3 regions of the Pseudovibrio sp. W74 genome follow, and region 3 is predicted to be linked to each of the others. Evidence: riboswitches for the same ligand, from Rfam matches in the RefSeq annotation. Region 3 holds a riboswitch; each other region holds the start of a gene.
The links. Region 3 has a riboswitch for thiamine pyrophosphate ahead of thiM (hydroxyethylthiazole kinase). Riboswitches for the same ligand answer to the same signal wherever they lie in the genome.
Positions count from the first base shown of each region.

Region 1: linked by a shared signal. The riboswitch ahead of thiB (thiamine ABC transporter substrate binding subunit) and the one ahead of thiM (hydroxyethylthiazole kinase) in region 3 are both predicted to bind thiamine pyrophosphate.
Region 2: linked by a shared signal. The riboswitch ahead of PsW74_RS00170 (ABC transporter permease) and the one ahead of thiM (hydroxyethylthiazole kinase) in region 3 are both predicted to bind thiamine pyrophosphate.

Region 1 covers NZ_LMCJ01000013.1:223,325-234,183, forward strand. The annotation lists gene PsW74_RS10045 (SAF domain-containing protein) at 1-306, opposite strand, end outside; gene PsW74_RS10050 (nuclear transport factor 2 family protein) at 609-986, opposite strand; gene PsW74_RS10055 (DMT family transporter) at 1,047-1,973, opposite strand; gene PsW74_RS10060 (glutathione S-transferase family protein) at 1,973-2,950, opposite strand; gene PsW74_RS10065 (LysR family transcriptional regulator) at 2,931-3,974, shown strand; gene PsW74_RS10070 (ATP-binding cassette domain-containing protein) at 4,203-4,895, opposite strand; gene PsW74_RS10075 (ABC transporter permease subunit) at 4,882-6,429, opposite strand; gene thiB (thiamine ABC transporter substrate binding subunit) at 6,405-7,385, opposite strand; TPP riboswitch at 7,419-7,525, opposite strand; gene katG (catalase/peroxidase HPI) at 7,642-9,819, opposite strand; gene PsW74_RS10090 (hypothetical protein) at 10,411-10,818, opposite strand.
Region 2 covers NZ_LMCJ01000001.1:28,210-39,068, reverse strand. The annotation lists gene PsW74_RS00180 (adenylosuccinate synthase) at 1-651, shown strand, start outside; gene PsW74_RS00175 (hypothetical protein) at 689-2,455, shown strand; TPP riboswitch at 2,585-2,692, shown strand; gene PsW74_RS00170 (ABC transporter permease) at 2,819-3,577, shown strand; gene PsW74_RS00165 (ABC transporter substrate-binding protein) at 3,604-4,542, shown strand; gene PsW74_RS00160 (CHASE2 domain-containing protein) at 4,615-6,678, opposite strand; gene rpoH (RNA polymerase sigma factor RpoH) at 6,940-7,833, opposite strand; gene PsW74_RS00150 (RluA family pseudouridine synthase) at 7,983-9,032, opposite strand; gene PsW74_RS00145 (hypothetical protein) at 9,031-9,387, shown strand; tRNA gene PsW74_RS00140 (tRNA-Glu) at 9,478-9,552, shown strand; tRNA gene PsW74_RS00135 (tRNA-Glu) at 9,624-9,698, shown strand; gene PsW74_RS00130 (hypothetical protein) at 9,894-10,151, opposite strand; gene PsW74_RS00125 (DeoR/GlpR family DNA-binding transcription regulator) at 10,456-10,859, shown strand, end outside.
Region 3 covers NZ_LMCJ01000007.1:94,754-105,612, reverse strand. The annotation lists gene PsW74_RS06265 (F0F1 ATP synthase subunit delta) at 1-206, opposite strand, end outside; gene PsW74_RS06260 (primosomal protein N') at 421-2,598, opposite strand; gene fsa (fructose-6-phosphate aldolase) at 2,836-3,489, shown strand; gene PsW74_RS06250 (transglutaminase domain-containing protein) at 3,560-4,147, opposite strand; gene PsW74_RS06245 (endonuclease) at 4,504-5,238, shown strand; gene PsW74_RS06240 (phospholipase D-like domain-containing protein) at 5,329-6,414, shown strand; gene PsW74_RS06235 (tyrosine recombinase XerC) at 6,496-7,455, shown strand; TPP riboswitch at 7,515-7,617, shown strand; gene thiM (hydroxyethylthiazole kinase) at 7,690-8,502, shown strand; gene thiE (thiamine phosphate synthase) at 8,486-9,127, shown strand; gene PsW74_RS06220 (hypothetical protein) at 9,207-9,638, shown strand; gene lpdA (dihydrolipoyl dehydrogenase) at 9,695-10,859, opposite strand, start outside.

The DNA.
Region 1 (10,859 bases), on a different contig from region 3:
GATTTCGTTGATCATCACCTCTGGAATATCCAGATTTAAGCTTCGAATGTTTTGAACGTGAGCAAGCTGGCCCTGAGGAACAGGTTTGATTGCTTTGCCGACTGCGACGCCGCCTTTAATCAGCTGGTCCTCTGGTTTCATGGGGCGCAGTGCGACTTTGTTGCCGAAGGGAATAGCTTGCAGAAGCTCCAGCTCTCCCAAGCTTTCGTTTTGTTCGGAGATCACCAGAACTGTCTCCCCCTTGCTGGCATTTTCCAGCAGGGTTGCAACATTGTCTGCAGCATTAAGGCGAAGTGCCTTGATCATAATGTACTCCGTCGATTGTCCTACAATCGACTATTGCATAAAATACACATCAAGTCTTGAGAAAAATCAATATTGTCTGACAATCGAGATGGCGGGGGAATTAATTATTAAAATTCAGCGACTTAGCTTTGAAAAAATTCGGGTACTGGGGGCTCATGAATGTTCTCAGCTAGGAAGAACTAAGTAAAATCTAGCAGAAATACTGGCTTTTTACAAAAAAACACGGCGCAAAACCAAAAGCTTCACGCCGTGCCACCAAATGAGTCTCCCTGTTCTATCCAGGAAGGGATCAGCTATTTCCCCTAAAGTGGAGAAACGTCGACATAGACCTGATAGTCATAAATCAGAGTGTCATTGCGCTTTAAAACAGCTGAGAAAGGGATCTGGAGTGTGCTTTTGTCATGACGCGTATAATGCACCGCGCCCGTGCAAATGACTGTATCACCAACACTCCAGGCGTCTTTGAGTGTGTGTGACATAGCTGCGATGGATTGGAAAAAGGTTGCATTTGCATCGACAACCTGCTGGTAACCTGAAATCTCACCAAAATTCCCAAGCTGGAACCGTACGTCTTGTGCCAAAAAAGATCCGACAGCCTCAGCGCTCAAAGAGTCAACAGCTTGATAAAGCTTATTGGCAAAGTCGCGTGCATCTACGTGTGTCTTAGTGAGGGATGTCATTTTCTTTCCTATCGTTCTTTTAGGTTGGGAGAGTGGTTGCTGCATCTGAAAGGGCAGTATTCAGGGAGCTCGAAGTTTCGTGAGTTGAATGTGTCCGTTTGTCAGTGCCAGCCCAAAGAACAGAACGGCAATAGCAGCGAAGATGGCCATGCTGATGGGTTCTGAAAACACCAGTGCAGCAACCAAAATGCCTGAAACTGTGGCAAAATATCCGACTTGGCTGAAGCCAACACTGTCCGTTCTGTCTTGAATAAAGAACGTGAGAGCATAGCTCGCTGCACTAAGAAGTCCGATGCCAAGGATGATCCACCAGATGTCCTGGATTGGCTCGACAAGCGCTGGCAGACTATCGCCAAGAAGAAGCAAAGGCAGCAGCAACAGCACTTGAGAGAACATGGTCCCGGTTGCAGTCCCAACTGAGGAGGCGTCTTGGGGATAGGCTTTGTTGCGGTAGATGTTTGCAATTGCCAGCGACAAAGGCATGCCTGTCCCAATCAAAATCCAGATAGGATCAAACTGACTGACTTGAGCGCTACTGAGTGTCACAAAACTAATCCCGGCAAGCCCAACCAAAATCCCGACAAGCCGCTGTGTTGCAATCAGCTTTCCATCGACGATTGATGAGAGCACCGCCGTAATCAAAGGCGATAGAGTTACAAGAACAGTCAAAAGCCAGGCTGGAATATGCTGTAGGACCAGGTATGCAACCAGCGAAGGCACTGTGATCCCAAGAAAGCCATTGATGATGTAATACTTGATATGGCGGCGTTTCAGCGAGAGGCTCTCATGCTTCAGATGAAGCAAGAGGTAGAGGAACAAACCCGCCAATAGTAACTGCGCAAATGTTGCGCTCAGTGCTGTGACCCCAGCTTTTGTCACAAGCTTGGCAAGAGCGTAATTAACGCCAACAATTGCGCCGATCAGGATGATGTAACCTGTTGGATTATTGTGCTTTCCAGTTTCCGTATAAGTTGCTTGACGATCCATTAGGCAGCTCCTTTTTGGAAGACACTGGTCTGGTCGCGACCGTGCGGTTTCAGAAGATCTGGCTGCGGGCCAATTGAAACGATACCTGTGGGATTGAGATGACGGTGGCTGCGGAAATAATGCTCCCGCATACGTTGGAAGTTCACTGTTTCTGCGATACCAGGATACTGATAGAGCTCGCGGAGATATGAGCTGAGATTGGGATAATCTGTAATGCGTCGCAGATCGGTTTTGAAATGTGTCACGTAAACAGCATCAAACCGAATGAGACTAACAAAAAACTTCCAGTCAACTTCGGTGATTTGAGCTCCTGCCAGATAACGCCGAACACTCAGCCGAGCCTCCAAAAGGTCAAGAGCTTCAAAGAGCTTAGAGACAGCAGCATCATAAGAACTTTGAGAAGTTGCAAAGCCAGCGCGATAGACGCCAGAACTCACGTTTTCCTGAATGAAATCAGCAAGCTCATCAATCTCCTCGCGTAATGCTGCTGGATAAAAATTGATGTTTGAGGAAGCCAGACCAGCAAAAGCTGTGTTCTGCATCCGCATGATGTCCGCTGAATTATTGCTGATGATCTTGTTTGTCTTCTTGTCGACCAGGAGAGGGACCGTAAGCGCGCCGGTGTACTGGGGAAAGGCGCGTAAATAGACGTCAAAAATAAATGTGTCTCTTGGAACACCTGCTGCATCATCAAACAAGGTCTGGTCAATCTGCCATCCCTTATCCCCCATGATCGGATGCATCTCGCTGACAGAAATGATCCCCTGCAATCCCATTAATGATCGCATCACCATCACACGATGGCACCACGGACACGCATGTGATGTGTAAAGATGGTAGCGATCTTCTTCCGCAGGAAACTCAGCAGCCACATTCGGTTCTATCCAGTTACGAATATCGCTGCTGATAGGGCGATAGGTTCCGTCACTGCTTTTGGGTTTTTCATGCAGTTGCCCATTGATAAGCATCATAGCCATCGGATTGTCCTCTTCTTCTGAAGAGAACTTAGTAAGTTTCCTATTTCGCGATAATCACCTAATATGGAAACTTGCTGGTGAGAAAAAGAGAACGAATAAGACAGGGCGAATGGAACATATAAATGCAATACCCGTTTTCGTAACGGTGGTTGAGCAAAAGGGATTTGCCGCTGCTGCGAGGCAGCTTGGCGTTTCAAAGTCAGCTGTCAGCAAACGGGTTTCTTTGCTGGAGGAACATCTTGGTGCGCGTCTTCTCCACCGTTCCACCCGCAACATTAGCCTGACTGAAGCAGGAGAACTTTACTACGCTCGCGCGGTAGATGCATTGGCTGCAGCGCAGGAAGCAGAAAGTGCCGTTGCGCAGCTACAGGGCAAGCCAAAGGGACGGCTAAAGATAAATGTCCCAATGACATTCGGCCGGCTACACATAGCTCCGCTGATCCCTAAGTTCTTAAAGAATAATCCAGAAATCAGCATCGATATGATCATGGATGATCGCTTGGTAGATTTAGTTGATGGCGGATTTGATCTGGCAATCAGAGGAGGGCGCCTTCAGGACTCGTCCTTGATCGCTCGAAAAATAGCACCTTGCCGCAACGTGCTAGCAGCCTCTCCCGGTTATCTGGATGAGTTTGGAATGCCAGAAAACCCGAAAGATCTACACCACCATAATTGCTTGCATTACGCATACTTTAGTGACCAGCAAGAATGGACGTTAGAGGGTGCAGACGGACCCATCAAAATTGAAGCCTCTGGCAATTTCCAAGTCAACAATGGCGACGCCCTCACAGTTGCTGTTTTAGGCGGTTGCGGAATCGGTCGACTGACCACCTTCGCAGCAGGTGATTACCTAAGATCAGGAGAATTACGCCAAGTCTTGCCAGAATACACCTTACCAACCCAAAACATGTACGCCGTCTACCCCGCCCGCCAATACCTCCCTACTAAAACCCGCAGCTTCATCGACTTCATCTCATCAGAAATCGGTGGCGATAAACCTTACTGGGATGAGGGGTTGTTCTGACTTAGTGGTTCTTCAAATTCTTTAATGTCTAGAATACACCGAATACACGTGGAACTTATTCGAAATTATCATCAGCTGCCGGCTTGAGTATATTAGTGGACTAAATCCATCAATTTCTTGGCATGCAGTGATAATGGGTAGCTTGATAAAATCAGAAATGCGATAGTTACACCAATCACGCTTTCGAGCGGGCGGGTTAGCATCTTTTAGATACTTGTGATTACAGGATCACCCCAAATACTCCCGCAATGCTTGCGGTGGGTTGTTGAGCAGTTGTTGGGTTTCAGCAGGTGGGTGCGCTGATCCGTCGGCGACGAGGATTGCTTTGTTCGTGATGCGGCGGGCATCTTGTGGGTCATGACTGACCATGAGAAGCGTCGTGCCTGTTTCTGCAACTAGATCTGCGACCAGGTCCAGCATCTCGGCTTTAAGCGCAGGACCAAGGGCCGCGAAGGGTTCATCGAGTAACAGCAGATCACGGTGCTGAACCAATACACGGGCAAGCGCGACACGGCTTTGTTGGCCACCAGACAATTCAGCTGGTTTGCGTGCTCCCATCCCTGCCAGTCCGACCCGCGCAAGGGCTGCTTCTACTTGTTCTTGCTCAGGTTTTGAGAGCTTTCCGTCAGGCCGCAAACCAAGGGCTGCGTTTTGGGCCGCGGTTAAGTGCGGAAACAGATTGCCATCCTGAAACAGCATGGCGATTGGGCGTTTTCCCGGAGCCTGCTTGGTAAGCTCTTGTTCCTTCCAGAAAATGCGTCCTTGCGATAATTCACGGAACCCGGCAATAGCCTCAAGCAGGGTTGATTTTCCTGCGCCTGATGGGCCAATAACGGCAACGCTACTGCCAGCTTCAACGTGCAAATTGGCCTGCAATTGGAACCGGCCATTTGCAATGAGACAAGAGCTAAGCTTCAGCATGCCAGCGACCTCCCCGGTCTAAAATCCAGAACAGTGCCATTGAAAGCACAAGCAGTAAAAGAGCTCCGCCGGCTGCTGCCTGCATTTTGTATGCCCCCATCAAGCGGTAAATCTGTAAAGGCAGCGTTGCAATTTCCGGATCTGCAAACAGGGCAATCACGCCAAGGTCTCCCATGGAAAGTGCCGCAGCAAGCCCCGCAGCAAACCCGATCTGTGGCCGCATACGTGGAATGAGGACACGTGAGAAGAACACCCAGCCTTCCATATTCAGAGACAAGGCCAACCGTCCATGTCGCGAAACCGTATCTCGTGCAGCAGGGACAAGAATGCGAAGTGCAAACGGCAATGCCATCGCCGCGTTGACGAGTGCTGTCACTGGAAGAGCAAGGTCAGACGGGGTTGCCCATGGACGTATAATGATAAACAAGCCCGTTCCGATCACCAGCGGGGATGCCGCTAATCCCAGAATTCCAGCAAGTTCAACCACACTATGCCGGCGAATGGCAATTGCGGCTGCCATAGGCAACGCGAACAGCAACAAGATTACTGTGCTGGCTACGGCGACAGCAACAGAAACGAGGGCCGCCTTCAACACAATAAACGGCACCAGAAACAGACCGCTAAGCCCTGACAGAACAACGGCACTGAGCGGCAAAAGCAAAAACAGCGTTGCAAGTGATATCCAGAGGATGTCTGCAACAGGTGCACCGCCATCCCAGCGCTGGATCGCACGGTCTAGTCCCGCACCAAACCCTTCACCGCGTGAGAGCTTCAGCGCTGCGAAAGCCGCAGCAGCGGTGAGCGTGAGTTGCAATGCAGAAAGCAGCGCGGCACGGCCAAGATCAAAATCGTATGTAAAAGCCTGGTAGATCGCCAGCTCAATAGTTGTCGCCCGCGGTCCACCACCAAGCGTCAGAGCAACAGCAAAGCTTGTCAGGCAGATCGCAAAGATCACAGCCAGTGCACCGGGTAAGGTGCGCGCGAGCATGGGGAGTTCTATCAGCCGAAACAGGGCTTTTCCATCACATCCAAGTTGCGCTGCAAGGCGAAAGCGCTCTGAAGGAACCTCTTGCCATCCCTGCAAAATCAATCGGGTTGCCAGCGGAAGGTTGAAGAAAACATGAGCCAGCACAACACCGTGGAGACCATAGATGCGAATGGATGAAGCACCGAAATAGACAAGCACATCAGATATCCAGCCCGCACGGCCAAACACTTGCAGTAACCCAAGAATGGCGACAATAACTGGAAGAATGAAGGGGGCACCAAGCAGGGCAATAAGCAAACTGCGGCCCGGAAACCGCCGTCGCGCCAGGGCGCGCGCAACCGGCACAGCCAGTGCAACACTGATCACTGCAGAAAGCACAGCCTGAGTGAGCGTAAACTTGAGAGCGGCCCAATCGGAAGAGGAAAAGCCGTGACCCGCTTCAGCTCGCAGAGCAACCGCGGCCAACGTGCCAAGTATGAGTGCCGCGACAAGAAATGCCGCGGCAACACCGGGAAGCGAACTTATTGGCTGAGCGCTTCTAGCCATTCCGGCAGAGCCTCACTTCTAGCAGCAGCAGCTTCTTCAGGCTTAAAGAACAAAGCTTTTTCCGGCACCTGCAGTGTGTCAAAGCCAGCAGGTAAACCACCTTTTGGTGTCACAGCTGGATACATCCAGTTGGTTGTTGGAATGATTGTCTGGAAAGCATCTGAAACCATGAAGTTCAGGAATTTGTCTGCCAGCTCAGGCTGATCAGTTCCGGCAAGCTTTGCCGCTACTTCAACCTGCATGTAATGGCCTTCTTCAAACGCAGCAGTGGTTTTGCTGTTATCTTCCTCGGCAATTAGGTGGTAAGCCGGAGACGTGGTGTAACTGAGCACCATCTCCGCTTCCCCATCAAGGAAAAGACCGTAGGCTTCAGACCAACCTTTTGTAACCGTCACGATGTTATCGGAAAGATCCGCCCACACATCAGCAGCTTCGTCTCCGTAAGCCGCTTTCACCCAAAGCAGCAGCCCGAGGCCGGGCGTAGAGGAGCGTGGATCCTGAATAAGGATCTTGGCATCACTCTTTGCAAGCTCGCGGAAGTTGGTTGGTACGGTTTCGCCAGCCTTGTGTACGAAGGCAAAGTAGCCCCAATCGTACGGCACAAAGGTTTCGTCAGCCCACTCCACTGGCAGTGTGTATTGGGCTTCAACAGTGTGTGGTGCAAACAGGCCAGTTTTCTTGGCAGTCTCTACCAGATTGGTGTCCAGACCCAGCACCACATCGGCATCTGAGTTTTTACCTTCAAGACGAATGCGGGAAAGCAGTGCTGCGCCATCTTCGACGCCAACAAGTTTCAGGTCACACTCGCATACAGCCTCAAACGCTTCTTCCACTTTTGGGCCTGGGCCCCAGTCAGAAACGAAGCTGTCGTATGTGTAAACTGTCAGTTGAGGCTTCTCAGCAGCCATCGCTGATGTTGCAGTGAGTAATCCCGCAGCAATTAACAGATGTTTCAAGTCATCCTCCATTGCGGCGAGAGGGCAAGGATGGATGAAACCGGTACCCTTCCCTCCGCCGGTTCTAGCCGGTTCAGGTTCAACGGGTTCGCCACTAAAGCATCTCAGCACGACAAATACGCGCACCCCGAGGTCAAGCGGTTCTTAACCGGAAAAACACAGAAGCGCAACTGGATATAGCCAGCGTCTGGAGAGCACCTGTAGGGAGTTGCAATAAAAAGCCCGGGCAGTTTCCTGCCCAGGCTCGTCGCATTTATTAGGCTGTCAGGTCGAAGCGGTCGGCGTTCATGACCTTGGTCCATGTTGCCACGAAATCGCGGACGAACTTTTCGTGGTTGTCATCCTGAGCATACACTTCAGCATAAGCGCGCAGGATTGAGTTGGAGCCAAACACAAGGTCTGCACTGGTTGCAGTCCACTTAGGCTTGCCAGATTTGCGGTCACGGATTTCATAGGTGCCATCTTTGAGTGGATGCCAGCTGTTGTCCATATCGGTCAGGTTGACGAAGAAGTCCGTTGTCAGCTGACCTTCGCGGTCCGTGAAGACACCGTGCTTTGATCCGCCATAATTGGCACCAAGAACGCGCAGGCCACCAACAAGTGCAGTCATTTCCCAGCCAGTGAGGCGGAGGAGCTGAGCACGATCCAGCATCATCTCTTCCGGGCTAACAGCGTACTCTTGCTTCTGCCAATTACGGAAGCCATCAGAAATAGGCTCCAAAACAGAGAAGGATGTCGCGTCTGTCATCGCATCTGTTGCATCACCGCGACCAGAAGCGAATGGAACTTCCACGTTGAAACCAGCTGCCTTGATGGCATTTTCCACACCAACATTTCCTGCCAGCACGATCACATCTGCGACTGAGGCTCCTGCCTGCGCTGCGATTGGTTCAAGCACAGCCAGAACTTTGGCAAGCCGGTCTGGCTCATTGCCAACCCAATCCTTTTGAGGAGCAAGGCGGATACGAGCACCGTTGGCACCACCGCGCATATCAGAACCGCGATAGGTACGTGCGCTGTCCCAAGCGGTTTTGATCAGGTCTTCATTGCTCAAACCACTTGCCGCAATTTTTGCTTTCACCGCAGTAACATCATAGTTGGTGTTGCCTGCTGGAACAGGATCCTGCCAGATAAGGTCTTCTTTCGGCACATCCGGGCCAAGATAATTGGCTCTCGGTCCCATGTCGCGGTGTGTCAGCTTGAACCATGCACGCGCAAACGTATCTCTGAAGTACTCAGGATCTGCGATGAATTTCTGACAGTACTCGTTGTAGATCGGGTCAACCTTCATCGCCATGTCCGCATCCGTCATGATCGGATTGTGACGAACAGACGGGTCTGTTGGATCAACAGGTTTGTCTTCTTCCTTGATGGACACCGGTTCCCATTGCCATGCGCCGGCAGGCGATTTTACCTGCTCCCATTCATGGCCGAACAGCATATCGAAAAAGCCCATATCGAATGTGGTTGGGTGTGTGGTCCACGCACCTTCAATGCCAGAAGTAAAGGCATTCGTTGCTTTGCCATCCTGTCCGGGGTTAGACCAGCCAAATCCCTGTTCTTCAAGACCTGCGGCTTCCGGTGCGACGCCGATGTTATCGACAGCACCGCGTCCATGGGTCTTACCAACGGTATGACCACCGCAAGTCAGCGCAGCAGTTTCCTCGTCATTCATTGCCATACGAGCAAAGGTTTCGCGGATCTGATCGGCTGTTTTTTGCGGACCGGGAACGCCATTTACGCCTTCCGGGTTCACGTAGATCAAACCCATATGGGTTGCTGCAAGCGGATTTTCGAGCGTTGAAGGATCATCCAGATCGTCATAACGCTTTTCACTGCGCGCAAGCCATTCTTTCTCAGATCCCCAATAGGTGTCGATCTCCGGACCCCAGATATCCTCACGGCCAAACCCGAAACCAAAGGTTTTCAGACCCATGGAGTCATAGGCGATAGTGCCTGCGAGAATAATCAGATCAGCCCAGGAGAGAGCGTTGCCGTACTTTTTCTTGATAGGCCAAAGCAAACGGCGGGCTTTATCGAGGCTTGCGTTATCAGGCCAGGAGTTAAGCGGAGCAAAGCGAATGTTGCCGGAACCGCCGCCACCGCGACCATCTGCCAGACGATAAGAGCCAGCTGTGTGCCACGAAAGGCGGATCATCAGGCCACCATAATGACCCCAATCCGCTGGCCACCAGTCCTGACTGTCGGTCATGAGCGCATGAACGTCTGCCTTCACCGCTTCGAAGTCGAGTGATTTAACAGCATCATGATAGTTGAAGCCTGGGTCCATCGGGTTGGTACGCGCACCATGTTGATGGAGGATGTCGAGATTCAAAGCATCAGGCCACCATCGGGTAACCGGCTTATCCATCGATGTGTTCGCGCCATGTACCACCGGACAAACACCGGCTGTCTTGACATCGTTACCGTGCATTGCTGTCTCCACTATCTAATTTGGCTCTTGCTGGTTTTGACGTAGCGTTTACCTTAAGCGGTGAGACGAAACGATGCATCCAGCAAATTCTAGACTGAATATAGGTCGCCAAACACATTAAGTGAAATTGCATCTTCTACGCATATCAATAAGTTTTTCTTATTGTATAGTTTTTTAGAGATCTGCGTTGTTATCAGCCTAAAATATATATTGAATTTTAGTTTTAAAAGATGTTGCAAATGGTCTCTAAGTCTCATTGTTTCAACCAAGTGAGAATGGTAAATGTGTTTAGATTTTTCTATCTTGCTTCAAGGCATGAGGATCTGAGTATAGATTGCCACATAACAAGGCAAAACCATGTCAGTGTGTGTTGACAGCTGTACGAACGTATCTGTCGGATAATTCTGCTCTGAGCTAGAGTACGAAATAGTTGAAGTCTGCTAAGTTCAATGTTGCATGTCCCCCCAACCATTTTCAGAGCGTCACAATAGAAATTATGAACCAAATAGACTGTATCTATGTGATCTGACGAAATTTGATTAATTAAGTATAATTATAAAAATATAACTTTTGTTACTTCTTATTTGTTGATCAATACATCGTCCTGTAAAGCATAATGCCCAATGGCTTGCCGGAATTAACCTTAATGCTGCCTTGGGCGAGGAGCCAGCCGTCGGGGCGTTGTAGTTGGGCTATGATCCGGAGTGTTGGTGACGCCTGAACGTTTGAGGGGCGAGCGACGGAAAAGTCGATGGCTTTTGATTTGCCTAAGCTATTGAGATGGGTCTGGGTGGTGAGTTCTCGTGTACTGTCCTTGATGGCAGTGTCTTCAATGTAGATTTTGATTTGGCCCTTGGGAATTTCTGTATCGCCTGCGAACGTAAGGGTGCCGCGAATGTCTGATGCTTGCGCTTCGGTGGTCTTAGAGAACGCATCGGTACCAGCGGCCAGTAGACCGGCTGCTAACAAAGCTGCACTACGATTGATCAGAGGCTTCATTCTTTTCCCCATCGGATTGCGTCATCAAAACAGTTTAGGTG
Region 2 (10,859 bases), on a different contig from region 3:
GGTAAGCGTTTGTTGTTTGAAGGTGCGCAGGGCGCGCTGCTCGACAACGACCACGGCACTTATCCGTTTGTAACCTCCTCCAATACAGTTGCAGGTCAGGCTGCTGCTGGTAGTGGTCTGGGTCCAAACTCCATCGATTACGTTCTGGGTATCACCAAAGCTTACACCACTCGTGTGGGTGAAGGTCCGTTCCCAACCGAACAGCAGAATGAAGTTGGTGAGTTCCTTGGTACCCGCGGGCACGAGTTTGGAACGAACACTGGTCGTCGTCGTCGGTGTGGCTGGTTTGATGCAGTGATTGTCCGTCAAACCGTTTGCACCAGCGGAATCAATGGGATTGCATTGACAAAGCTTGACGTTTTGGACGGACTGGATGAAATTAAGATTTGTGTTGGTTATGAGCTAGATGGTGAGCGAATCGATTACCTTCCGGCATCTCAAGGTGCTCAGGCGCGGGTTGTTCCTATTTATGAGACCCTGCCTGGTTGGAAGGAAACGACCAAAGGCGCACGGACTTGGGCAGAATTGCCAGCACAAGCTGTGAAATACGTTCGGCATGTTGAAGAGCTGATTGGTGCTCCGGTTGCTCTGTTATCAACAAGCCCTGAACGTGATGACACAATCCTGGTTCAGAATCCATTCCAGGATTAAGTCTTGAAATGAAGCTCTGGGGGCAATGGGCAGTTAAATGGCGGACTACAATTCCGTTCTAAAAAAAGCGGTAGCTGGTTTACAAGAGAACACAGGTTCTGCACGGCGGGCAGTTTATCAACGCGCGCGGAATGCAATTGTAAAGCAACTTAAAAGTTACGACCCACCTCTGTCTCCCTCCCAGATCACTGAGGAGCAGCTGAAGCTTGAAGAGGCCATTCGTAAGGTCGAAGCGGAAGCTGCTCGTGAGTCTCTCGGGTTGGGGCGGTCTAAAACCACCCCAGCTCCAAGTGCTCCAAAACCTGCAGTTCCAGAAATCTCTGCTGCATCACCGCCTGCTGGCGATACGCCTAAGGCAGGTGCAAAGGCCGATACTCCAGCGCGCGATGAGCCGAAAGCACCTGCTGCTAAAGCAGATGTGTTTAAAGAGGCGGTTCGTGCTGCTCAGGATCTCGGCAACGCCGCACATCAAGCCAATCAGATGGCGCGTGATCAGCTGCCTGAAGCTTCCAGCGAGCGCAAAGAGCCTGACCTTGGCTCCATGGATGACAAAGAGACGGGTGAACCTGCTGCGTCTCTGCCAACCAAAGGTGCTGTTGAGACGAGCGCAGAAGAGCGCTCCTGGGTGCCGGGTGAGGCACGTCGCACTAAGCTGGAAACAAAAGGTAAGTCGCGTCCTGAGATCGATGAGCCGGCCAAGGTTAAGCCAAAGACGAGCCGTAAACCTGCTTCCTCCCGCAAACCAGCGGTTGCGCAACGCGTTGGCGATGCGATTGAGCAGGAAGAAGGGCTGAAGCCTTCCAATACATCGGGTATTGTCGGTATAATTGTGGTCATACTGATAATCTTGGGCGTTACCGCAGGTGTCTATAGTCTGCGTGATGTTATTCTCTCTTTAGTGCTTCCAGTTGAAACCGGTGAGACTGTTGCGCCAGAGAGCGCACCTTCGAATGAAGATGAGCCGCTTCGGGTTCAGCCGGAACGCACGCCAAAGAAGAACACTGACCGCTTGTTGCCATCTGATGAAGGGGCAAAGGTTTCGCCGGATGCGACACGGGTGCAGACGACCCGGATTACCCGGAATTCTTCCAGCGCAGCGCCAACCGAGGCAGTAACTGAGCCTCCAGTCGTGCGTGTGGTCGAAGCTCCAGCAGCACCGGTAGAAGACACATCTTCTGCGCAGGTTTTGCCGGTGACGGAACCTGCTCAGCAAAGTACTGCAGTTGAGACCAATTCTGTTCCGCCAGCTGAAACCATTGGAACGGAAGCTACGGTTTCTCCTGTTGCACAACAGAGCATACTTTACGAAGAGGCTTTGACACCGGGTGCTGCAGGTTCTGCATCACGCGGGAACGTTGTTTGGTCATTGGATGAAGCTAATGGCGATTCTGTCATCAAGGCTGTTGCTACGCTACCATCTCGTAACTTCTCTGTTGAGATGACGTTGAAGCCGAATAGCGATCAGTCTTTGCCAGCAAGTCACTTGCTTGAGCTGAACTTCATCTTCCCAGAAGGGTTTGATGGCAAGGGCGTTGAGAAGGTGCCTGGCCTGATCCTGAAGAAGACAGAGTCCGAAGCAGGTGATCCGCTTGATGGTGCTGCCGTGAAGGTTTCTGACACTCTCTTCTGGATTGCGCTGTCTGACAGTGATGAAGAAAAAGCGAAGAACCTGAAGCGTCTTGCTGAGCGTGAGTGGATTGATGTTCCACTGCTGTACAACAGCGGTCGCCGTGCAATGTTGACCTTTGAAAAAGGCACAACCGGCAACAAAGTCATCGCACAGGCAATCAAGAGCTGGAAGTAATCTAGTTTCAGATATTTAGATTAGATTTCAAAGGCCTTGGCTCTCTCAGAGCTGAGGCCTTTTTCATTATGCTGTCGTCTGTCAGAGCAAAATCTGCTTGCATCCTTCAGCAGAAACGCGCATGTTCCTTGCTATTCCGAGGGGTGCTTTTCTTTCGAAAAGCTGAGATTGCGATGAGCTAAACCCTTTGAACCTGATCCGGGTAATGCCGGCGAAGGGACGGGACCTGAGCCATTCTTCCCGGATCTCCATGTTTGCATTTTGCTGTAACGGGAGATCCTGTGCTGAAAACATCCCAGAGAGCTAATGTAGCTCCGTTCTTCCGCCTGTTTGTGATGCCCAATACCATTGTTGGGAGTCTGCATGCTGAAGCGAGCTTTGAAACGAATTCTCCGAAGTCTTTTCGGGATTTTGCTTTTTATCGCCATTTGGGAGAGTGTGGTTCAGATTGGAGAGTTTCCTCCGTTTCTGTTGCCAGGTCCGGCGGCGGTTTTTTCCGCTTTTCTCAATCAAGGTGTTTTCCTGCTGCATCATGCAGGCATTACCGCTTGGGAGACTGTTCTCGGCTTTCTCTTTGGCGTGAGTGCTGGAGCTTCGCTGGCTGTTTTGTTGGCAGCGTCTCCTCGGATACGCCTGTTTCTGCTGCCTCCGATTGCGGCGACCCAATCTCTTCCTGTGTTTGCAATTGCACCGCTTCTGGTGCTGTGGTTCGGCTTTGGGCTCGCCTCCAAGGTTGTGATGGCCGTGATTGTGATCTTCTTTTCTGTGACCTCGACTTTCTTCGATGGTTTGCGCAGGACTGATCAATCACTGCTCGACCTTGGCAAGCTGCACGGTCTGAACCGCTGGCAAACACTTCGCTACATTCGCATTCCAGCCGCCTTGCCGTCTCTGGCCTCTGGTATGCGCATTGCAGCGGTGTTCGCTCCTATTGGGGCGGTGGTTGGAGAGTGGGTTGGTGCAAAAGGCGGTCTGGCTTTCATCATGTTGCAATCCAATGCACGCATGCAAACAGCGACGATGTTTGCGGCGTTGATTTTGCTTGCGGTGATGGTGTTGAGCCTGAGGGCAGTTGTTGAGTTCGCCACTTCTCGGATGATCTATTGGCAGAAAGAGATCTAGGTCTCAGAGTATGAGGACGTAACCTTATGAAAAAACTAGGTATGCTGTTTGGTGCGGCAATGCTTGCGAGCACGCTTCAGGTGCAAGCAGCGGACAAGCTGACTGTGTTGCTGGATTGGTTTGCGAATCCGGACCATGCACCAATCGTGGTTGCCAAGGCGCGGGGTTTCTTTGAAAAAGAGGGCCTTGAAGTTGAGCTGATTGAGCCTGCTGATCCTTCCATGCCACCAAAGCTTGTTGCAGCAGGGCAGGGTGATATTGCGGTTTCCTATCAGCAGACGTTGCACCCGCAAATTGATGAGGGCATGCCGTTGATGCGGATCGGGACGCTGGTCTCTACACCTCTTAACACGCTAATTGTTTTGGAAGACGGACCGATCAAGGAGATTGCAGACCTGAAAGGCAAGCGTATTGGTTATTCCACATCCGGGTTTGAGAACGCCATGCTTGGGAAGATGCTTTCCAATGCAGGTCTAAGTTCTGACGATGTGGAGCTGATCAACGTGAACTTTTCGCTCTCACCATCTTTGATGGCTGGGCAGGTTGACGCGGTGATTGGTGGTTACCGTAACTTCGAGCTGAACCAGATGGAGATTGAAGGTGCGAAAGGCCGCGCGTTTTATCCTGAAGAGAACGGTGTGCCTGTCTATGATGAGCTGATTTATGTGGCTCACAAAGACAAGCTGGATGATCCGCGTTTGAAGAAGTTCATCAATGCGATTGAGGCGGCTACTGTTTATCTACTTAATAATCCGCAGGACTCCTGGAAGAGCTTCCTTGAGGTCTATCCAAATCTGGATGATGAGCTGAACAAGCGTGCCTGGGCGGATACTCTGCCGCGTTTTGCCAGCCGTCCAGCTGCTTTGGACAATGGCCGTTATGAACGGTTTGCAAGTTTTCTGATTGAGCAGGGGCTCATTAAAACAGCGCCTCCAGTTGAAACCTACGCGGTTGAACTGCGCTAACCGGTATAGGTCTAAACTAAAATTTGAGCCTCCGAGTTTCGGGGGCTCTTTTTATTTGTAGGCCAAATGCCGTTATTGCGCTGCATCCTTGACCGCTTCGTGTTGAGCCAGATCGCTGAGGATGTATTTCTCAAAAGCAGCATAGATGGTGTTGTACTCACCCTCAGAGAGTGATTTACATTCATCTACCAGCGTCAGGGCTTTCTTCTTGTCATTCTCCTCAAAGAGCGCAAAGACCATGTTGCAGTGGATGTTTTTGAGCTTGAGGAAGTTTTCTGAGAAGGCAAGTGATGGATCACCTAGCAACGCAAAGGAACGCATCTGGTAACGGCTGGTTTTGACTGGGATTGTCTCCAATGCTGCCAGTTCAGGCATCTGGCCGCGTGTCGTTTCACACATAAGAACGCTGTGACCGGCTTCTTTGCAATGACGGGCTAAATCTTCTGCTAAATCAACGCATTTACCGAGTGGGGCGTACCTGAAATGACGCCGTGTACCTGTTTCGCCAAGCGTTGCCAGGCCGGTTGAGATGCCGATATCGATTGTGACCGCGTGGTCCTTCATATTTTTCTGGTTGAAGTTGAACCGGTCCTTGAGATTGAAGCGCTTCATTTGCTTCTGCATTTCAATCGCTGTTCGACAGGCATGAGCAGCGTGGAATGGATCATCGAGTGGTGCGTTCCAGTAAGCATTCAGGCCGGATGTACTCAGCGTGTTCAGTGTACCATCGTGGATATGCACTTCATCGAGATGAGCTGTTTGGAAGCCGTTGGAGAAGCCTGCTAGGTCCTGAGGAGACAAACCCTCATAATATCGGTGAAAGTACCTCAAACGTGTCGAGAGGCTCGTGATTTCACGTTGCTGCCCCTCAAGAGGGAGTTGCTCTGACTTCGCCAGTACCTTTTGCATCTGTTTGGGAGAGAGAATTCCTGCAAAGCGTTCAGTTGTTTGGTTTCTGTGACTCTTGAATGTCACACGCCGGATTGTGCAGGAGAAAGCGAATATCAGCAGGATAACGAAGGATGGGAAGAATGGCTCAAGGACGGTGTTTTGCAGAGCGAATTGGTGGAATGCAACTCCGTTGATAACCAAGACAGCGACGCCTGTAAGTGACAGACTTAACCAGAAACCTTGCGTGGCGGATATGATCGCAATGGCGATGCCAAATCCGATTAGTGCCAGGATTTCAGCGTATTGCGCCCATGTAGGGACATTGAGGAAGTTGCCAGACTGAAGTGTTTGCAGTGCCTGTGCATGTCGTTCTGAACTTCTGTCCTGAGTGCCTATGACGAACTGACTCCCAGAAGTTGGAGGCCAGAGTTTGGAGGATACTCTCTTCTTTAAGACATCGCTCGCCGCAAGGATGAAATTGCTGGCATTGCTTGTTTTGAACACCAGCATTTCTGTCTCTGCAGTGACAGGAATCTGCAGATCAGTGCTTTTCAGCTGATAGCCATTTTCTGATTGCGTGACTTGGAACGGGAGGGTGTTTGTCTGATTGGACATGCTCCATGCCGCTACTGCGAGGGATGGCAACTGCGCTGTGTCGCTTTGGAGTTGAAGTGGATAGAACAGCGCATTTGAACCGTGTGCGTATTGGGTGTCGCTTTGATATCCTGTGGCCTGCGAGAACCTTATGTAGTTGGAAAGAGGAGGTTTTTCAGCTACGGCTTCGCTCAACGGTCTGCTGAGCAGGACTGGGTAATGAGAGATGATGGTTTGTAAGAGCAGGTCGTGATTTGGATAAGTCGCCCGCAAGGAGGGCTGCAGATCGTCGTAGATTCGGCTTCTTAAGGTGGGGGAGGTCGGATCGGCTTTTCTGAAGTCTGCATCTATAATCAGAAGCTTGGGATTATACTCCCCCAGTTTTTGAAGGATTTGTGCAAGCTCCAGACGCTGATATATCGGCTCCTGCGTTTGCTGGATTGATTCTGGCGTAAGATGGATCGTGTAAACTGGCGGCGTAGAAGTTGTGTTTGGCCATGCCAACTGCAGCGCGTTTTGGCTGAGATATCCGACGTTATCCAGTACCTGCGGGTATAGGGTGCGGACCAGTATTGCTATTGCAATGAATAGACAGGATACAACCGCCGCAAGTGCACGGTTGGTTTGTGACAGCCAGCTTGAGCCGAACATGTAATTCCCCCCAAAAGGGGAAGTGACCTAACTCACATAAATTCCCCTCATCATTAACCTTAGGAAAGCTCTGAGGGGACGACAAGCTTAGCTGTTTATTTAAAAGGGTGTTCCTACAGTTGATTTGTATTTTAAGTTAATTCAACTCAACTTTTATGCAGCTGGGCATCTTAAAGCACTTTGCAGCCATGTTGACTGCGCGAGCTGCTTTAAGTTTTAGCCTTACCTGAGAAATCGGTTGCCCCGTGAGGGGAGCACACTTTATGCACCTGCCTCATGACCTGCCATTGCCATGGCGCTTTCCTGAACGGCCTTTTGAACCTTCTCAAAAGCACGCACTTCAATCTGGCGTACACGCTCGCGGCTTACGCCAAACTCGGTCGAGAGTTCTTCCAGAGTGATCGGGCTTTCAGAAAGTCGACGAGCTTCAAAAATGCGGGTCTCGCGTTCGTTCAGCACGCCCATTGCGTTTTTCAGCATATCGCGGCGTACATCGTATTCTTCCTGCTCAGCCAGTACAGCTTCCTGACTTTCGGCATCATCCACGAGCCAATCCTGCCACTCGCTGGATTCACCTTCGCTGGAGCGCAGTGGCGCGTTCAGGGAAGAGTCACCACCAAGACGGCGGTTCATGGAAACAACTTCTTTCTCGGTTACACCGAGAGTTGTCGCAATGTGCTGGACCTGATCCGGACGCAGATCGCCATCTTCAAACGCCTGAATTTTGCCTTTGACGCGACGCAGGTTGAAGAACAGGCGCTTCTGGTTTGCCGTGGTGCCCATTTTAACGAGTGACCATGTACGCAGGATGTATTCCTGAATGGAGGCTTTGATCCACCACATAGCGTAGGTTGCCAGGCGGAAGCCTTTGTCCGGCTCAAAGCGTTTTACCGCCTGCATCAGGCCGACATTGCCTTCTGAGATAACTTCGCCCAGAGGTAAGCCATAGCCACGGTAGCCCATTGCAATTTTTGCAACGAGGCGCAGGTGAGAATTTACAAGTCTTTCGGCAGCTTTAGGTTCGTCATGTTCCCGGAAGCGCTTGGCGAGCATGTACTCTTCCTGCGGCTGAAGCATCGGGAATTTTCTGATTTCATCTAAATAGCGGCTTAAGCCGCCTTCGCCGCCCGTGAGGGCTGGTAGGTTACGGGCCATAAAGCACCCTCCTTGCTTGGTGTTCCCGCCTGATCGAAGGATCAGGCTTTTCGGCAAACACACATTGGTGCCTTCAGATGAAGCGCACCTGAAGTGTCTATATGGGAACATTGTGGCCAAAACGCTACCAGATCGGCAATCTTTTTGGCCTAAATTTTTCGTAATGATTGAAGAATACCAGCAAAATCAGCAGGTAACTCCGATTCAAACTTCATGAATTCCTGCGTTCTTGGGTGCGCAAACGCCAAAAGTCCTGCATGCAGGGCCTGTCGTTTGAAATCCGCCAACTGGGTTTTCAGTGGTTCTTGGAATTTATTGTATTTGGTTCTGAACCCGGAACCGTAATCCATATCACCTATTAGCGGATTTCCGATGTGGGACATGTGTACGCGGATCTGGTGGGTTCTGCCTGTTTCCAGACGGCACTCGATCAAGCTTGCAACGGGTGCTGCGTCTTGAGGACCAAACCGTTCTTGCACCTGCCAGTGAGTGATGGCGTGGCGACCGCCGGTTTTCAGCACCGAGATTTTTTGCCGGTTTGCAGTTGAGCGGGCAAGGTTGGCGTCTACTGTGCCCTTTGGTGCTGTTGGGGCACCCCAGACAAGAGCTTTATAGGCGCGTTCCAGTGGGCCGGTTTTGCCATGGTCGGCAAACTGAGCTGCGAGGCCCTGATGGGCCATGTCGTTTTTAGCAACAACGAGCAGACCTGTTGTGTCTTTATCGATGCGGTGAACGATGCCAGGGCGCTTGACACCGCCAATACCAGACAAAGATGAACCGCAGTGGTGAATCAAGGCGTTGACCAGTGTGCCCGTTGGGTTTCCGGCACCTGGATGCACAACAAGGCCGGCGGGTTTGTCGATGACGATCAGGTCGTCATCCTCAAAAACGATATTGAGCGGGATGTCCTCTGGCTGCGGTTCTGCGTCTTCCGGCTCTGGAACAATAAGAGTGATTGTATCTCCGGCACAGACTCTATATTTAGGCTCCAACACCGTGCGCTGGCCAATTTGAACCTGACCAGCCCGGATCAAGGCTTGAAGTCGGTTGCGACTGAAGTCATCTATATGCGCAGCAAGCACAGCATCCAAGCGGCGACCGGTATCTTCCGGCTCCGGGGTGATGACTGTTGGTTGCTGCTCGTCGGCAATTACAGAGTTTGTGAGTGGCTGGGTGCCCTCAGGAGATTTATCGTTCATGCGTGATCCTAATACTGACAGCGATGAGACTGTACAGAACGAACTTGATCCAGCAGCTTTGAGGCTTCAAGGGAAGTTACGTCGCCTCCTGATGGGATCAAGCCTTGTCATGGTGCTTGGCTTATTAGCTGTCTTTGCGGCTATCTTCTATAAGATTAACGTCGGCAATTCCAATGTTAGCGCAGATAGTATTGCTGCAACAATTGCGATTGGCCCTGAAGCACAGGTTATATCTGTTACTCAGATGGACGGAAATCTGGTGATGCTGATCAAAGAAGGTCCGACGCAGGCTCTTGTCTATGTTGATCCTGTCACCGGACGAAAAATCGCACGTACGGATTTTGTTGCGAGATAGGTGGATAAACCCCCTTTTCTTTCAAGGAGGGGGCTTGCCAAGCGGGGGATTAGCCAATATACCCCCGTCCATCGCGAAAGCGAAGCCTAGGCGCCCATCGTCTAGCGGTTAGGACGCCGCCCTTTCACGGCGGAAACAGGGGTTCGATTCCCCTTGGGCGTACCATAGTTGTCTTCTCAATACCGAGTGGTTATCTGCTCGAAGACAGAGCTTGAAAGAGTTCTCTCACTTTGTGAGCGCCCATCGTCTAGCGGTTAGGACGCCGCCCTTTCACGGCGGAAACAGGGGTTCGATTCCCCTTGGGCGTACCACTTCTTATCTCCCCAATACATCTTTGATAAATCTGCGTGCAGAGTTTTTCTCACGACGTATGCGTTGTGTCTGAGCTATATGATCCGCGATTTTGCAAAGAAGAAGATGTGGGCTTGGTTCCCCTGGATGGGGGGATGCAGTACTTCGAGATATTGCGAATTGGTGTTTTGCAGCAAGCAGTCCTGGGACGTGATTTAGAACCAGCGGCCGTTTAGTCCTGCACCCAGGTGATGGTCTTCTTTATCCCCGTCGACCTCAGCCCAGAGTTTTTCGTCTGTCTGAGATTCATTGCTAACGGTTTTTGCCAGACTTTCGCTGAGTTGAGCATTCATTTCTTTCAGGGCATCGATGTCATCAAGAACTTCGATGCGAGCCTCAGCAGTCTGGAGTTTGCTTTTCAGTGCAGCCGGTTTCTTGCCAGCAAACCTATTGGCACTGTGTGGCCGTTCCATTACGCGAGTCACAGTTTGTCCCTCTTCGCTTTTTTAGCTGAACTTTGATAAGACAGTGTATTGATCCGCGTGAGCTTTAACGGGCTTCTTTGGGCGGTATCATGACAAAGATGGAAAAAGTTGCAGCTTGTCCCCTTTTTGTGACGTATTAGTACTAAGAGTAGGGGAGCAGAGGCAAGAGGACTTTTGTTTTGAACTCATCTAATAGTCGTCTGGATGCTTCTGTGCTTTTGGCTATAGTACTGTGAAACATCGCAGATTATAGACTGATGGCAATGTACAAAAAAATTATCGGACTTGATTCATGATGCTGGTTTCGCGCCACAACTCTATTCTTGATATTGCCCGAGAGACCGGGAAGGTGGAAGTTGATGAACTTGCCACACGGTTTTCTGTGTCTCCTCAGACAATACGTAAAGACCTGAAAGAGTTGAGTGACCAAGGATTGCTGACCCGTGTGCATGGTGGCGCACTTTTGGCATTTGGCGTTGAAAACCTTGGCTACTCTGCTCGTAAAGATCTGGCAGGCAAAGAAAAAGAGATTATCGGGCAGGCGGCAGCGGACCTGATCCCGGATCGAGCTTCTTTGTTTGTGAATATCGGAACGACCACAGAGGCGGTTGCGCGGGCACTTATCCAGCGCAGTGGCCTGATGATCATTACCAATAACCTTAATGTAGCGAGTACGCTGCGCCCGTTCTCAGAAAA
Region 3 (10,859 bases):
GCAGAGATCGCCTTTAATTGAGCGTCTGCACTAAAAACGGGGCTCTTGATAAGACGATCAAGATCAGCACTCTCGTTCAAGAGTGCCTCAAACTGGTCGAGACCCTTCTCCACCTCTGCCGTCGCACCCTGCTCCTCAGCAAGGTCCAACAGCGCAGAAGCATAACGCAAGGCCACGCCCGAAATGAGAGATACGTTGTCAGTCACTGGATCCGTGCTCTCCCGCGCATACAAGATTCTGGCGGCTGGCTCGCCGGAAATCCAAATCCTTGATAAGTCGCGTCTAATTCAATTTGAATGGCACAATCTGAGATAACCGTGCCGATAAAGCCGCGCTTCGCATAGCACACGCTTGAACACCTTGCAACATGGCGTAGGTATTCCAACGCATACATTGAGGTATCAAACTTTCTGCGCAGCACTACATGAAACTTTGGGGGTCAACATCAACCTGCACTCTGATACCGCCAGTTGGCTTGGGAGCGGCAGACAACCAGTTTCTCAGAAAGCCTTGTAAATCAACACTCCGGGGTGCGATTGCGAGCAAACGGAACCGATATCTGCCCCTCACCAGCGCCATTGCAGCCTCTGCCGGACCGAGGATTTGAACGCCTTCCGAACTAGGACTATTTACTGCAAGAGTTTTGGAAAATTTTTCGGTGAGAGTTCTATCCGCTCCAGAGATAATCAAAGCTGCGAGTCTCCCGAATGGAGGCAGGCCAGCGTTTTCTCGCGACTCGATTTCCGCAGCGTAAAATTCCTCGGGATTTCCGGAGAGAAGTGCCTTTATAACAGGCTGGTCAGGGTTGTAAGTTTGCAGCAATCCCCTGCCTTTTCCGTGTATTCGGCCAGCACGACCCGTCACCTGAGCCAGAAGCTGGAAAGTGCGCTCTGCTGCCCTAGGATCGCCATTTGCGAGGCCCAAATCAGCATCAACCACCCCTACAAGGGTCATTAATGGAAAGTTATGCCCTTTGGCGACCAATTGCGTGCCGATGACAATGTCAACTTCGCCCGTTTCAACGAGCTTCATTTCGCGATTTATGCGCTCTGTTCCGCCCGGTAAATCCGAGGAGAGAACAAGGACGCGCGCCTCGGGAAATAACGCTGAGACATCTTCAGCAATTCGTTCCACGCCAGGACCACATGCAACCAGTGTATCGGGCTTACTGCATTCCGGGCATTTATCCGGTACAGGCTGTGAATAGCCGCAGTGATGACATACCAATTTGCCCTTAAAGCGGTGCTCCACAAGCCAAGCTGAGCAGTTTTCACAATGGAACCGATGGCCGCAGGTTCTGCACAGGGTCAGTGGGGCATAACCCCTACGGTTCAAAAAGAGCAGAACCTGATTACCGTTGGTCAGTGTTTCCTGAATCTCATTGACCAGTGCAGGTGCCAGCCATTTGCCCCGCTCAGGCCCATCGCAGCGCATATCAATGCCTTTGATTACTGGCATTTCCGCACCGGAAGCACGCACTGGAAGCACGATTTTCCTGTATCGGCCCAGCTTTGCATTTACCTGACTTTCCACAGATGGTGTTGCACTGGCGAGCACGACAGGGAAACCAGAGATATGCCCCCGAACAACGGCCATATCCCTAGCGTTGTAGGGAACGCGATCATCTTGCTTGTAGGCTGTATCATGCTCTTCATCCACGACCAGCAAACCTAGCCTGTGAAAAGGAAGGAAAAGTGCTGACCGCGCACCTACAACGACCTTCACTTCGCCATTTGCGACTCCCCGCCACGTTCTTGCGCGTCGTTTTGGGGGTACTTGCGAGTGCCATTCGGCTGGTCTGACCCCAAATCGCTGCTCAAACCGCTCCAAAAACTGGTTGGTGAGCGCAATTTCGGGGATGAGAACCAGAGCTTGCTCGTTGTTTCTGAGAGCTTCGGCGACGGCTTCGAAATAAACTTCGGTCTTTCCTGACCCTGTCACCCCATCGATAAGGAAGGCTTTGAAGCCTTTTCCGATGGACTCACACAACTGATTCGCGGCGCCTTCCTGAAGATCTGTCAGCTTTCTGCCCGGAAGAGATGGATCAGGATCCGGCAGTGGCGGGGTTGCTGGCAGCATTGCTTCTTCCAGCACGCCTTGCTTTTTAAGGCCGTCGATGACTGAGGAGCTGACACCAGCGGCTCCCGCTAAGCCAGGGCGCGTCCATGCCATGCCATTTTCGACAAGTTCCATGACTTTTGAGCGCGCAGGTGTCATGCGGTCAGGCTGCATGCCATCAATGTAGCGCACACCAGAGAGCAGCGTTTCTGGTTCCAAAGCCTCCTCAGAACGCAGCACCATGCGCAAAACCATGCCGGGAGCGCCCAGCGTCCATGCGGCAACCCAGTCTATGTATTTCCTAAGATCTTCAGCGATTGGGGGCGTATCGTAGACATGCAGGATGCTTTTCAGCCTTTTGGGATTAACCTTTGTGTCCGGTTCTCCATCCCAAACGGCGCCGATCACCTCACGCGGGCCAAGAGGCACACGCACGATGGAACCGGGGCGTACGTCCATGTCAGCGGGTACTTTATAGGAATAAGCACCTGCGACAGCGACAGGAACCAGCACAGGTACAATAACCTCTGGTTCACACATCTGGCCGTTGCCAAAAAACTCAGTTTGCTGACTCACGAAACTCCATTCCCTGTTGAGCACTTGCTGGTTTTGCTGCGCATTCTTATCCTAAAACCGAAATCCAGTTTTCGGGAATACGCTTTAGCGGGTTTTACTCTTGTTGTTTCTATACACTCTGGGCTAAACACATACCGGAATTCCCCCCTAGGCCTCCGGTACCCTACGAGAGGCTACTAAGAAATCAGGAGCCTTTCCGGCATGAAATTCTTCGTTGATACTGCTGACACCAACGACATTAAAGAGCTGGCTGCAACCGGTCTTCTCGATGGTGTTACCACTAACCCATCTCTTATCATGAAATCTGGCCGTCCAATGAAAGAAGTCATCGCAGAGATCTGCGAGCTTGTGGATGGTCCTGTTTCTGCTGAAGTTGTTGCAACTGACGCTGAAGGCATGCTGAAAGAAGCTGAAGAGCTGATCGCAATTGCAGACAACATCTGCATCAAGCTGCCTTTGACACTGGAAGGCCTGAAGGCTTGCCGCGTTCTGGCGAACAAAGGCGTGCAGACCAACGTGACCCTTTGCTTCTCTGCAAACCAGGCTCTTCTGGCTGCAAAAGCTGGCGCGACCTTCATCTCTCCATTCATTGGCCGTCTGGACGACATCAACATTGAAGGCCTGGACCTGATTGCTGAAATCCGTCAGATCTATGATAACTACGGCTTCACCACCGAAATTCTTGCAGCTTCTATCCGTAGCGCAAACCACGTAAAAGACTGCGCTCTTATCGGCGCTGATGTTGCAACTATCCCACCTTCAACACTGAAGGGCCTCGTGAAGCACCCACTGACCGACAAAGGTCTGGAAGCATTCATGAAGGACTGGGCAGCAACCGGTCAGAGCATCGTTTAAGCTCTTTGTTTTTTCGCATATCGCGATGATATTAAGCGCGGGCCTTTGGGTCCGCGTTTTTTTATGGGCTCTATTTTGCGTTCTCTGGAATCCACTCAGTCACAAGCTGGAAATATTTTCTGCGCAATTCTTGCTGATCTTGTGAGAGGCTCGCAACAAGGCGGGCCTTCAAGTCAATTATGTTCTCTGTAACGGGGTATTCTTGCTCTGCGACCGCAGCAAGCTTGGTATGGGTAGAGCCATCCCAATCATGATTCACTCTAAAGCCGAAGTTCATGACTGCATCGTGCCAAGTCGCATCTAAATTCAACCATGTTTCCTGTTCGAAAACTCGCAGGTAATGATGAAAATCCGGGACCCGTTCATGCGTCGCAATTGCTTTAAGCTCTTCCGGGAAGCTTTCATCTATAGGCGTGCTTTCATTAAAGTATGTAAACATCGTGACGATCTCCGCCCGATATCCAGCCTCACGGAGCAAGTCTCTCAACAAAATGTGCTTCCCCGAGCAGGAACCTAAATTGCTTGTGTAGACAATCCTCGGGTCACGATTCCCCGTCGATCCATATGGGATGTTACGCACGTGGTGATAAATCTGCGGAAGCGTCAACAAGCTGTTCTTTGAAATCACACTCTGCAAAAATTCATTGTATTTCGTCACTTAGCTCTCACTGCTCCCTATTCAAAATGAGAAGCAGGTAGTATTTCCCGAAAGTGCCCTCAAACAAAGCCTCTTAGCGCTTTTTTTGTTTGCCTGTGTTTTCCCCTCCCCTCATCACTCTTGGCAAGGTTCACACCCATTCATTCGGTCAAAGTGGAACGGCACAAACCAGTATCCACCGCGTCAAACAGTGTTGGCAGGGGTTTCTTAACTCTCCCTCGCCAGTTTCTGATGGTGATCTTGAATATGTCGCGTGCATTTCATTCACGCGCCTCATTCAAGATCTTTATTAATGCGTATCCTCGCCTGAAAACCGGAGACCACTTTTCAGGGATACGCTTGCGAAAGACTTCTTCATGCGTAACCTCATCGTATTCTCTGCTGCCCTTTTGGCTTGCATCTGGACAACTGCAGCCTTTTCTGCACCGCCAACCAGCTTCTCTCAGGCCAAGCGTCTGTTGGAGAAGCATATTTATCCATCAGAAGAGTATCGTGAGACCTTCTATTGTGGTTGCACCTACAATGGAAAGAAGCAGGTTGATGCGGACAGTTGCGGGTATACCCCGCGCAAAAATGCCAAGCGCGGCAAGCGGATTGAGTGGGAGCACATTGTTCCAGCTTCGCGTTTTGGCAAAACACGCGCCTGTTGGAGTGAAGGTGACCCCGCATGTACCACCAAGAAAGGCAAATCCTATAAGGGCCGCCGGTGCTGCTCTAAAGTTGATGCAGATTTCAAGCGCATGGAAGCTGATCTCCATAACCTCGTTCCAGCCGTTGGTGAGTTAAACGGGGACCGCTCCAATTATCGCATGGCCGTTATCACCGGCGAAGACCGGACTTATGGCGCTTGTGATTTTGAGATTGATAGCAGCCGGAAAGTTGCCGAGCCGATGGCTGAGACGCGTGGTGATATTGCGCGGATCTATCTGTACATGCAGACCACCTACGGCATGGCTTTGACAGAGACTGAGGTCGAGATGTTCAACAATTGGATGGCAGAGGATCCGGTCTCTGAAGAAGAGCAACTGCGAGATGCTCGCATCCTGGAAATTCAGGGTAACACCAATCCGCTTATTTCGGTTGGTTTCTAGCCAGGTCCTCTTTTCGCTTCCTACCGTCATAATTGTGTACCGACACATCATCTACCCTAGGGTAAGGTATCATGACGGTGGGAGGGTACAATGGCAGTTGAAACTGAGAATCTGAAATTCCTTGTTGGTCCGAAGACAGTCCTCGATCATTTACCGGATAATCCGCTGGATGATCTTGAGGGCGAGATTATCGGGTTTATTGATGCTGCAGAGCGCTCGCTCGACATAGCAATTCAAGAAATAGACAATAAACGCATAACCAACGCACTTATCAACGCAAAGCGGCGCGGGGTGCGGGTGCGAGTGGTATCCGAGGCGGATTACTTAAGTGTGGATGAGCCTGCTGAAGACCCGCATTCGAGCGACCCTCGTGTTGAGAACGAGGTGAACCGGCAACTTCATGCGGCGTTGCTGCGCTCTAAGGTGTGGGTTCGGACCGACTTTAACCCACGGATATTCCATCAAAAATTCATTATCCGGGATGGCAATTCTGTTCTGACAGGTTCTACAAACTTCACTGAGACCGGCACACATCGCAATCTCAATCACCTTCTCATCATCAAAGATGAGAAGGTTGCCGATATCTTTGAACGGGAATTCAGGGAGATTAAACGCGGACGCTTTGGCCGATATAGCGTTGATGAGAACGAATCCGAGAACACGCCGAAAGAAGTGATTGTCGACGACATCCGCGTGAAAGTTTGCTTTGCGCCGGACCACGCGCCAGAGATGGAAGTCACCAAACAGATGACAAAAGCTAAGGAACGGGTAGATTTCGCGATCTTCACCTTCTCCAAGAGCTCCGGTATTGATGATGCCATGTTGCTGTTGATGGAGGCTGGACGAAAGGTACGTGGTGCGCTTGATGCCCGGCAAGGCGGTCAGGACTGGGCAGCGACCCAACCCCTTGCAGAAGCTGGTGCTGATTTGCATTTCGTTCGCGGATCAAGCCGAATTGGTAAGCTTCATCATAAGCTTATGGTGATTGATGATAGCATTATGATTGTTGGTAGCTTCAATTACACAGGCCCGGCGAACCGGTTTAATGACGAGAACATCGTCGTTCTGGGGGATTCTGTTGTGCCAACCGAGAACCAGAAACGGTTTGCGATGGCAGCACGGCAAGAGATTGACCGGATCATCAGTGATCATGGGCAGCCAATCGTCATCAACTAAATTTGCGCAGGCCTTTCTTAAAGGCGTGTATGTTTATCTTTTGGTAACCATTCAGCCAGATTTGGCGCTTACACTTTGCGAATGGCAAATTCCCTTGATAGCGGCGAAGACTTACTCATCATCTGCAAACCAGATGTTACCGCAGCGATTGAAGACTGGATTGATCATCTGGGATCTGAACGGCGACTGGCTGAACGGACACTGGAAGCGTATGAGCGCGATACCCGTCAGTTCCTGCGCTTCATGACCAGTTATGAAGGTGAACCGGTTGCCCTGCGGCATCTGGAGTCTTTGAAACCAAAGGACTTTCGCGCATTTCTGGCAACCCGCCGGAGGGATGGCGCACAAACGCGGACGCTTGCCCGTGGCCTTGCTGGCATCCGCTCCTTCCTCTCGTTTCTGGAGGAGCGCGGTGAGGTGAATGCGGCTGGTGCTGCGGCGGTTCGTACGCCGAGACTTCCCCGCAGCCTGCCCAAGCCTATCCCCGTTGAGGAAGCCAAAGCGATTGTCAGCAGCGATCTCGCTTTTGAGGACACTCCCTGGGTTGAAGCCCGAAACGCAGCGGTGTTCACACTGCTCTACGGTTGCGGCCTCCGCATTTCCGAAGCGCTGTCTCTGACATCGGCCTCCGCGCCGAAGGAGGGGGATAAGTCGCTGAAGATTCGCGGTAAAGGCAACAAAGAACGGCTTGTTCCGGTTCTGCCAGTGGTAATAGAAGCTATTGAGGCCTACAAAAAGCAGTGCCCTTATGATCTGTCGGGCAGTTCACCGCTGTTTCGCGGCGTTCGTGGCGGCCCGCTGAATGCGCGCATGATCCAGCTGGCCATGCAAAAGATCCGCAGTGCTCTTGGTCTACCAGACACCGCAACTCCTCACGCTTTACGCCATTCGTTTGCAACTCATTTGCTGTCTGAAGGCGGGGATTTGAGGAGCATTCAGGAGCTACTGGGGCACGCAAGCCTTTCTACCACACAGATTTATACGGAAGTGAACAGTGCACAGCTGTTGGACGCTTATGACAAGGCACACCCGCGTCGTTGATAGGTTGTCCCCCTCCCTCACATCACCTTGATCTCCCTTAGCAGATCCCCTAGGTTCATCGATGTGAAACGGGGTGCCCAACACGTTTGTTGTGGCTGAGATCATACTCGAAGAACCTGCTCTGGATAATTCCAGCGAAGGGAGCACTCACGCCGTGTTGGGGGATAGATTGTCTGGCAGTTTGCCAAGTCCCTGATACCAGCTCTCTTTCGCACAACAAGACCGAGGATAAAAATGGGTCGTGTCGAAAGCGCTTGCGCAACTCTTTCTGCAATTCGTGACAACAGTCCACTCGTCCATAACATGACGAACATCGTGGTGGCCAACACCACAGCCAACGCCCTGCTGGCCATTGGCGCCTCCCCTGCCATGGTGGATGGCCCGGAAGAAGCCCCTGAACTTGCAAGTGTTACAGGTGCATTAGTGGTCAACGTTGGCACGGTTACCCCTGCTCAGGCAGAGACCATGAAGTTGGCTACTGCTGCTGCCCACAAAGCTGGTCGCCCTTGGGTGCTGGACCCGGTGGCTGTTGGAGCGCTGACCTTCCGCACCGAGCTTGCTGGTGAATTGCTGGAGAATAAGCCGAGCGTCATTCGTGGCAATGCCTCTGAAATCATGGCACTTGCTGGTCAGGGTGCAGGTGGAAAAGGCGTTGATAGCACGGATAGCTCTCAGGCTGCTCTGGCAGGAGCGAAAGAACTGGCGAAGCAGACGGGCGCTGTTGTTGTCGTCTCTGGTCCTGTCGATTTTATCACTGATGGTGCGCGCACTGCTGAAGTCGCCAACGGGGATAAGATGATGCCTTATGTGACTGGTCTTGGCTGCACGGCAACAGCTTTGACTGGCGCGACACTGGCTGTTTGCGATGACCCGTTTGATGCTGCTGTTGATGCAATGGTTTTCCTCGGAGTGGTTGGTGAGATTGCTGCAAAAAATTCAGCAGGACCAGCAAGCTTGCAGCTGGATATTATTAACGGCCTCTATCAGCTGAACAGCGATATCCTCAACGCAACTGCACGGGTTGAAATGCATGAAACCGTTGCTTGATCTTTCCGTTTATCTGGTGCTGGGGCCGCAAGACTGCGCCGGTCAGGATCCCGTCGACATAGCAATCGCAGCCGCACAAAACGGCGCTACTGTTGTGCAGCTTCGTGACAAGACTGGCAGCACGCGCGAGCAAATTGAGCTGGCAGAGCGGTTGATGCAAGCGTTGAAACCGCTGAATGTGCCGCTAATCGTCAATGATCGCGTAGATGTTGCCTTAGCGGTTGATGCGGACGGTGTTCATGTTGGGCAGGATGATATGGATGCCACGAAAGCCCGGGAGCTGATCGGCTCTGATAAGCTGCTTGGTCTATCAGTCAGCACTCAGGACGAGCTGGATGCTGCGGACTTTTCCGCCTGCGATTACCTTGGCATAGGCGCCTGCTTCCCGACAAACAGTAAGGATGATGCGGCTGACATGGGTATGCAGAGCTTTGCCGGTTTAACGGTTCAATCTCAGTTGCCTGTGGTTGGAATTGGCGGAATTTCGCTTTCTAATGCGGATCAGGTGATCAAAGCTGGGGCAGATGGAGTTGCAGTTATTTCTGCAATCTGTGGGGCATCCAGTCCATCCGCAGCTACGCGCAAGCTTCAGGACATCGTCAAAAGCGTAAAAGACCTAGGGTGATAGGATAAAACACGCATTTACTCCTCGCAGAGCCCATCTACATTGATATATGAGAGGACTAGGCAGGGAGCTTTTAGTCATGAAACTTAGACAAACAACATTTATGTGCATTTTCTTCTGCACGTTTGCTTTTCTTGTTTCAGCAGCTCAAGCTCAAACAGCCTGTGAAGTCCGCAAATCAGAGATGGCGGAGCTGGGGGACTGGGAAAATCCCAAAGCACGTTTGAAAGAGCTTTCTCAGATTGAAGTTCAAGGCCAGTGCCTTGATGGGCAACTGGTTGTGCGCGCCCGCGCATTTACCAGCTGCTCCCCTCGCGATTGCAAATGGGGTTGGGCTCCAGGGCAGCTTAGTTTTTCTGGTGTACTAACGTTCCGGTTTGGCGGCTTCTTCAAAGCGCAACACATTGAGCTTCGGCCAATGGGAGAGCGTATTCAGGCTTACGTGCGAACAGAAAACCACGATCCAACGTTTCCCAATAAGACACGCAGCTACATCCTTGTTCGCCAATAGCAAAAAAGCCGCCTCAGTTTCCTGAAGCGGCTTTTTCTTAATCTGGAACTTCCAGATTACATATGGATTGGCTTGGCGAATGTCGCCATAGCAGCTTCTTTCACTGCCTCAGACATTGTTGGATGCGCATGACAGGTGCGACCCAGATCTTCAGAGGAACCGCCGAATTCCATCAGAACGCATGCTTCGTGGATCATTTCGCCAGCCCCAACGCCAACGATATGAACGCCGAGCACGCGATCTGTTTCAGCGTCAGCCAGAACTTTCACAAAACCGTCGGTGTGAAGCGTTGCTTTCGCGCGACCGTTTGCGGAGAACGGGAACTTGCCGGACTTGAATTTTATGCCAGCAGCTTTCAGCTCTTCTTCAGTTTTGCCAACGCTGGCAACTTCTGGAGAGGTGTAAACAACGCCAGGAATGACGTCATAGTTTACGTGACCAGCCTGACCTGAGAGCATTTCTGCAACTGCAACGCCTTCGTCTTCCGCTTTGTGCGCAAGCATTGGGCCCGCAATCACATCACCGATAGCAAAGATACCGTCAACGTTGGTTTTGTAGTGATTGTCTGTCTTCACGCGACCACGCTCGTCCAGTTCAACACCTGCTTCTGCCAGACCAAGGCCTTCTGTATAAGGACGACGGCCAATTGCGACGAGAACCACATCTGCATCTAGAGCTGCGGCGGCGGCTTCACCCGCTGCTGGCTCAACGGTCACTTCCAGAGCACGGCCTTTTTTCTGAACCGCAGTCACCTTGGAGGACAGCTTGAACTTGAGGCCTTGCTTTTTCAGCATGCGCAGGAACTGCTTGGAAACGTCTGCATCCATTGGGCCGAGTATCTTGTCCATGAACTCAACAACGGTCACTTCAGCACCGAGACGGGCATAGACGGAACCAAGCTCAAGGCCGATAACGCCAGCGCCGACAACAGTCATGCGGTTAGGCACTTTTTCCAGAGCCAAAGCGCCGGTTGAGGAGACAATAGTTTTTTCGTCAATCTCGATACCTGGCAGAGGCATCACATCAGAACCTGTTGCGATCACGATGTTCTTGGTTTCAACGATGGTAGTAGAGCCGTCTTCAGCTTTTACTTCTACGCGACCAGCGCCAAGTACACGGCCAGTACCAGTGTGAACGTCGATCTTGTTCTTTTTGAAGAGGTAATCGATGCCGGTTACATTGCCGTCGATCACTTTGTCTTTGTGCGCCAACATTGCCTTC